2 regions of the Ruminococcus sp. 8Y-12 genome follow, and region 1 is predicted to be linked to the other one. Evidence: a T-box and tRNA genes for the amino acid it is inferred to sense, from the RefSeq annotation. Region 1 holds a T-box; the other holds one or more tRNA genes.
What was found. A T-box is a leader RNA that pairs with one kind of tRNA and senses whether it is charged. The one in region 1 lies ahead of AC0THY_RS07890 (valine--tRNA ligase), so its partner is inferred to be a tRNA-Val.

Region 1 (3,418 bases):
TGCGCCCCTGAGCGTCTCGCACCAGCCCGTGGATCAGAACATGGTGGAAGGGCACTTCTCCGGTCTGCTCCAGGGCTGAAAATACCATACGTATAACCCAGAAGAAAATAATGTCATATCCCGTCACCAGCACATCTGTGGGGAAGAAATAGTCCAGATCTTCTGTCTTCCCCGGCCATCCCAGGGTCGAAAAAGGCCACAGCGCGGAGGAAAACCACGTATCCAGAGTATCCTCATCCTGTGTCAGATGGGTACAGCCGCACTTGGGACATTTACCCGGTCTCTCTTTGGTAACCACGATCTCGCCGCATTCATCGCAGTAATAAGCGGGAATCCGGTGGCCCCACCAGAGCTGTCTGGAAATACACCAGTCGCGGATATTCTCCAGCCAGTGCAGATAGATCTTATCAAAGCGCTCTGGCACAAAGTTCAGCGTGTGGTTTTTCAGAGCCTCAATGGCAGGCTTGGCCATCTCCTCCATCTTTACAAACCACTGCTGCTTAATCATGGGTTCTACTGTAGTCTTGCAGCGGTCATGAGTTCCAACATTGTGTGAGTGGGGCACTACCTTCACCAGCAGTCCCTGTTCCTCCAGATCCTTTACCATTGCCTTACGGGCCTCATAGCGGTCCATACCGGCGTACTTACCGCCCAGCTCATTGATGGTGGCATCGTCATTCATGATATTGATCTCCGGCAGATTGTGGCGTCTGCCCACCTCAAAATCATTGGGGTCGTGGGCTGGTGTGATCTTCACGCATCCGGTTCCAAATTCTTTATCCACATACTCGTCCGCGATAACCGGAATTTCCCGGTTCGTCAGAGGAAGCTTCAGCGTCTTTCCGATCAACTCCATGTACCGCTCGTCCTCCGGATTTACTGCCACTGCAGTATCCCCCAGAAGGGTCTCCGGCCTGGTGGTAGCGATCTCCACATATCTCCCCTCCTCGCCCACAATAGGATAGTTGATATGCCAGAAAAATCCATCCTGATCTACATGCTCCACCTCAGCGTCAGAAATGGAGGTCTGACAAATGGGACACCAGTTGATAATGCGTGATCCCTTATAGATATAGCCCTTTTCATATAACTTGACAAAGACTTCCTCCACTGCCTTTGAGCAGCCCTCATCCATGGTAAACCGTTCCCTGTCCCAGTCAGCGGAGGAACCCAGCTTTTTCAGCTGATTGATGATCTTGCCGCCGTACTCTTCCTTCCACTTCCAGGCGTGCTCAAGGAAAGCGTCCCTTCCGATCTCATCCTTGTCAATGCCCTGCTCCTTAAGTTTCTCAATCACCTTTACCTCAGTGGCAATGGCCGCGTGGTCTGTTCCCGGCTGCCAGAGGGCATTGTACCCCTGCATCCTCTTATAACGGATCAAAATATCCTGCATGGTATTATCCAGTGCATGCCCCATGTGCAGCTGTCCCGTAACATTGGGGGGCGGCATCACAATAGTGAAAGGTTTTTTGCTCCTGTCCACCTCTGCGTGAAAATACTTCTTATTCATCCATTTTTCATATAATCTTTCTTCTATGCCCTTTGGGTCATAGGTCTTCGCTAATTCTCTGCCCATTGTTTCCTCCTGTTTTTGTATTCAAATACACCTTGGCGTATTTGTGGTAAAGCTCGCGGTATTTTTGATGGATTAAAAACGCCCCCTGCAGTTTCCTGCAAAGGGCGAATGACCGCGGTACCACCTTTGTTCATATGCAATCATGCATACATCTCCAGGTCCTTTAACGGGGACTGGCCGGGAAAGCCTACTTTTTTCAGCTCTCCGGTTCAAAAGCTACCTTCCATACAGCCTTCCCTGGCAATCCTTTCAGCCTTTGGAATCACCTCTCTGGCGGGGCCCTGCATGTACTCCTCTTTCTCACTACCATTATCTACAGCAGCAATAAGCGCCGGATAAATTTGTTTTTATCATAATCTCAAACACAAAGTTTGTCAAGCTATTCTATCAAAAGGCTTGTTAGGAAATTGCCTGAGCGGCACCATCTCCCGCCTATGGGAAACAGCTTCCTCAGCCTAAACGCCCCTGACCTGTCTTACCTGTTACGTCAAACCATTACGGTTCCATACAATATAGCAACATTAAACCAGTTCCCCCGCAGTCTGCAGGGCAGACAAAATACTTTTGTAAGTATACTCCTTCATAGTCTCCGGGCTGATCTCCTCCGCGCCGAAGCCTCCGCCGATGTGCATGCTGTAAGCCAAAATCTGAGTAACTACAGCACTCTGCATAAAGTAGCCTGGCAGATCTTCCCTGGCCAGCCCCTCCCGCGACGCCTGCACAAGAAGCCCCTTAAAAAAGTCTCTCATCTCCTCATCTTCCCTCACGGAACATTCCAGCTGATTCATACACTTCTTCTCCCGAAAGAGCCCCTGGATATAATAACACAGGGATTTGGTCAGCATCTGATATCTGGAGTGGTTTTTGTCCATATAATTCATAAGCGCATATATCTTCTCCCGAAAACTCTCCTCCTTCTCTACTGCCTTCGCCATCCTCCTCACACTGCTCTGGATCTGGTAAAAGATCGCTTTGCTGATTAGCTCATCCTTTGTCTCAAAATATTCATAGGCAGTCCCCTTGCCGATACCGGCTTTTTCTGTGATATCGGATACCTTTAAGGTGTAGAGATCTCTCCCCTCCTCCATAAGGAATCCCACAGCCTCGTACATTGCAATCACTTTCGGAGAGGACAGCTTCAGCATCTCATAAATGGTTCTGCCTTCCATCAGATCTCCTCCTCCCTCATATCCTTCTTCCGGTTCAGCAAATCATAAATGCAGGGTACTACCAGCAGGGTCAAAAGCGTGCCGTAAATGAGTCCTCCGATAGTCACAATAGCCATAGGCTGAGTCATCTCTGCCCCCATTCCCAGACCGATTGCCATAGTCAGAAGTCCCAGGATCGTGGTCAGGGCTGTCATCACGATGGGGCGAAGACGCGTGCGTCCCGCCTCCACAATGGCTTCGTACTTTTCCACCCCCTGCTTTCGCTGCTGGTTGATATAGTCCACAAGCACAATTCCGTTGTTTACAATGATACCTGACAGCATAACAAATCCGATCATGGCGATGACACTTACATAGCTGCCCGTAAGCCACAATCCAAACAGACCTCCTGTAAAAGCCAGAGGTATCGTGAACATAATGATAAAAGGTGAGAGCAGGGACTGGAACTGGGCCACCATTATCAGATAGATGAACACCACAGCCAAAGCCAGCATCTTAAACACCTCCACCATAGATTCGTTGATGGTCTCATTCTCCCCCGACATCTCCAGTGTGTAGCCCTGGGGCAGTTTGTAGGTGGCCAGCTTTTTATCCACCTGGGATGCCACCAGCCCAATGTTGTGGTCACTGTCCACCTGGGCGGAGACGGTCACATATCTGGTCTGGGCCTCCC
Region 2 (3,418 bases), 160 kb from region 1:
TCATCAATCCAGTGCAGTTCATCCACAAACTTGCGTTTCATAAATGTAATGATTACAAATCCCCCACCGAAAGTAAAAGAACTAATATAAAGAGTGCTGAAAAATAAACTTCGCAGGGTTTTCCAACTGATTTTTTTGCCTTCTTTTGATTTCATGTGCACCCCTCCTTACTCTAAAAATACACCTTGCAATCTGATATGTAAAATGCTATTATCGGATTAAGAAGATGCCGATATGGGCATGATTGGAGGGGGATATGACATTACGCCATTTAAAAGTATTTATAGCTGTTTATCAGGAAGAGAGCGTTACCCGCGCGGCTGAACTTTTGCACATGACACAGCCTACGGTGACACGAGCCGTACAGGAAATAGAACAGTATTATGGCATTCATCTCTTCGAGCGCTTTAAACATAGGCTGTATGTGACAGAAAGCGGGAGACAGTTTTACACACACGCTCTACAGCTCGTAAATTCATTTGATACAATGGAAATGGAATTTCGCAATTGGGATGAATTTGGCATTCTCAGGGTGGGAGCCAGCATCAGGCTGGGAAATCTGCTGATGCCTAAGGTAGTGGCAAGTTTCCAAAACGAGCATCCTGATCTGAAGATAAAAGTCACTATTTCAAACGGGGAGCAGCTCAAGCAAAAACTGCTGAACAATCAGCTGGATTTGGCTATGATTGACGGAAGCATAGCTGAGGAACATCTGCATAAAGAAAAATTCGCTGAGGACCGTCTTGTTCTGATTCTGCCACCGGACGACCCTCTCTGCAAGGTAGATACACTTAGGCTGCATGATTTAAGACGCTCTCGTTTTCTGCTTCGGGAAAACGGGAGCGTTTGCAGGTCTTATTTAAACCACATATTCGCTGTACATGGCCTTTCACTGGAGCCTGCCTGGGAGAGTACCAGTACACAGGCAATTATTCAGGCAGTCAGTGCGGGAGTTGGCATATCATTTTTGCCGGAACAGCTTGTTAGAAAGGATATTCAGGCGGGAACGGTTGCCACACGGGAGATAATAGATGAATCCTTTGTCCGGGAAAACTATATCGTATGGCACAAAAACAAGTTTCTGGCAAAATCAGCCAGGGAGCTTATGCAGATTTGCCGTTCTGTGGCAGAAAAGATAGATAAATAGCATGAAAAAAGGTAACCAATTGCTTGATTACCTTTTTAAACCTCATATTGCGAAAACACTGCCACATGCACGGTTCTCGATGGAAGCAAGGAGGCTCGAACTCCTGACCTTTCGCGTGTGAGGCGAACGCTCATCCCAGCTGAGCTATGCTTCCGTTTCCATGAGGATATTATACCACTTTGAAGAGAAAATGCAACAACAATTTAAAGTGTGTTGCTGCTAAAGATCATAAATAGCAATGATTTCTTTAAAAAGTTCTACATGTATCTGTTCATCCGCCACAATGCGCTTTAGATTTTCCACAATGCAGGGGTCATCAATAGAACGAATCTGGTTTTCATACTTTTCAATGGCAGCTAATTCTCCGGACAAGGCATTGCGGACGAGAGGAGAAAGTACAGTGGGATATTGGTTATAGCCTGGAGTCCAGTAGACCTTGCGGCTGCGGCAGCGGGTCCAAAGTCTGGGGTCCTCCCCCAATTCAAGTGCCAGCTTTCCAAAAATCTCCAGGTGGTGCATTTCCACAATACTGATCTTGTGAAAAATAGCGGCGATATCCTCAAAATGGCAGTCTGTTATAAGGTTGTTGTAAAGATAAAGGCTGACGGCAGACATTTCGGAATTAGAGCCGCCTACATTGTCCAGCATCCAGCCTGCATAGCGGTAATTCTGTCCGCATACTTTTATTTCTGGATAGGGGGCTGAATCAGAGTAAGTGAGTTTATTAATATCTAACATGTAAAACCTCTCTATAATTGTAGAAGATATAATAAAGTCTATGCAGAAAAATTAAAGGATATGAGAAGACCAAACGTGCAGAAAGAGAGTCAGGAAATAGAATTCTAAGAAAAAAGTCTTGAAAAGTTCTTTCAGATATGTTAGAATCTTAACAATTTGAGAACCTATAGGTCAAGGGAGAGCAATAGGCAAACGGAAGTGCGCCTATAGGTAGCCTCTGACCGGCGTTCTCTTTTTTTTTGCGCAAATCCTACCATACTACTTTACACGACCATCTTTACTATAAAATACTGAAAGGAGCAGGCAGCACATGAAAGCTTTTCTAATATTGGAAGACGGCACTGTTTTCACAGGCACCAGCATTGGAGCAGAGAAAGAAATCATCAGCGAAATCGTATTTAACACGTCCATGACAGGATATTTGGAGGTGCTGACCGACCCATCTTACGCTGGGCAGGCAGTTGTCATGACCTATCCGCTCATCGGTAACTATGGTATTTGCCATGAGGATATGGAGTCTGCAAGGCCATGGCCGGACGGCTATATTGTGAGAGAGCTTTCACGTGTCCCCAGCAATTTTAGGAGCCAAGGGAGCATTCAGGACTTTCTTGTTAAGCACGATATTCCGGGAATCTGCGGGATTGACACCAGAGCGCTCACCAAGATTCTGCGTGAGAAGGGAACCATGAACGGGATGATCACCACAAACGCAGACTACAGTCTGAGGGAGGTTCTTTCCAGCCTGAAGGCCTACGCCACCGGAAAAGTGGTGGAAAAAGTGACCTGTGAAGAGAAATATGTGCTGGATGGAGAGGGGCCTAAGGTGGCGCTTTTGGACCTGGGAGCAAAGAAAAATATTGCCCGCAGTCTGAACCAGAGAGGCTGCCAGGTGACCGTGTATCCCGCACTCACCACAGCAGAAGAGATCATAGCCTCCAAACCGGACGGCATCATGCTCTCCAATGGACCTGGAGATCCAAAGGAGTGTACATCTATAATAGAAGAAATTAGGAAACTCTATCAAACAGACATTCCCATATTTGCAATCTGCCTGGGGCATCAGCTCATGGCTCTGGCAAACGGTGCGGACACCCACAAGATGAAATACGGCCACCGCGGAGGAAATCACCCGGTAAAGGATCTAGAGACCAGCAGAGTCTACATCTCATCCCAGAACCATGGCTATGTGGTGGATACTCAGAATCTGGACCCATCCGTAGCTGTCCCGGCCTTTGTCAATGTGAATGACGGGACAAACGAAGGGCTGAAGTACACTGGAAAGAATATCTTTACGGTACAGTTTCACCCGGAAGCATGTCCTGGGCCTCTGGATTCGGGATATCTCTTTGACCGCTTTATGAAAATGATGGAGGTGACAAAATAATGCCCAAGAACCCGGATATCAAAAAAGTACTAGTAATTGGCTCAGGTCCAATCGTGATCGGACAGGCAGCAGAATTTGACTATGCTGGAACCCAGGCCTGCCGCTCCCTGAAGGAGGAGGGCATTGAGGTAGTTCTGCTGAACTCCAAT

Region 2: it encodes a tRNA-Val, which carries the amino acid that the T-box ahead of AC0THY_RS07890 (valine--tRNA ligase) is inferred to sense. The anticodon was not compared.

Annotation. Positions count from the first base shown of each region.
Region 1 covers NZ_CM176623.1:2,145,862-2,149,279, reverse strand. Annotated here, with positions in the region: gene AC0THY_RS07890 (valine--tRNA ligase) at 1-1,576, opposite strand, end outside; T-box leader at 1,674-1,889, opposite strand; gene AC0THY_RS07885 (TetR/AcrR family transcriptional regulator) at 2,098-2,745, opposite strand; gene AC0THY_RS07880 (efflux RND transporter permease subunit) at 2,745-3,418, opposite strand, start outside.
Region 2 covers NZ_CM176623.1:2,306,909-2,310,326, forward strand. Annotated here, with positions in the region: gene AC0THY_RS08540 (chromate transporter) at 1-155, opposite strand, end outside; gene AC0THY_RS08545 (LysR family transcriptional regulator) at 257-1,147, shown strand; tRNA gene AC0THY_RS08550 (tRNA-Val) at 1,228-1,301, opposite strand; gene AC0THY_RS08555 (ferritin-like domain-containing protein) at 1,367-1,885, opposite strand; gene AC0THY_RS08560 (carbamoyl phosphate synthase small subunit) at 2,196-3,269, shown strand; gene carB (carbamoyl-phosphate synthase large subunit) at 3,269-3,418, shown strand, end outside.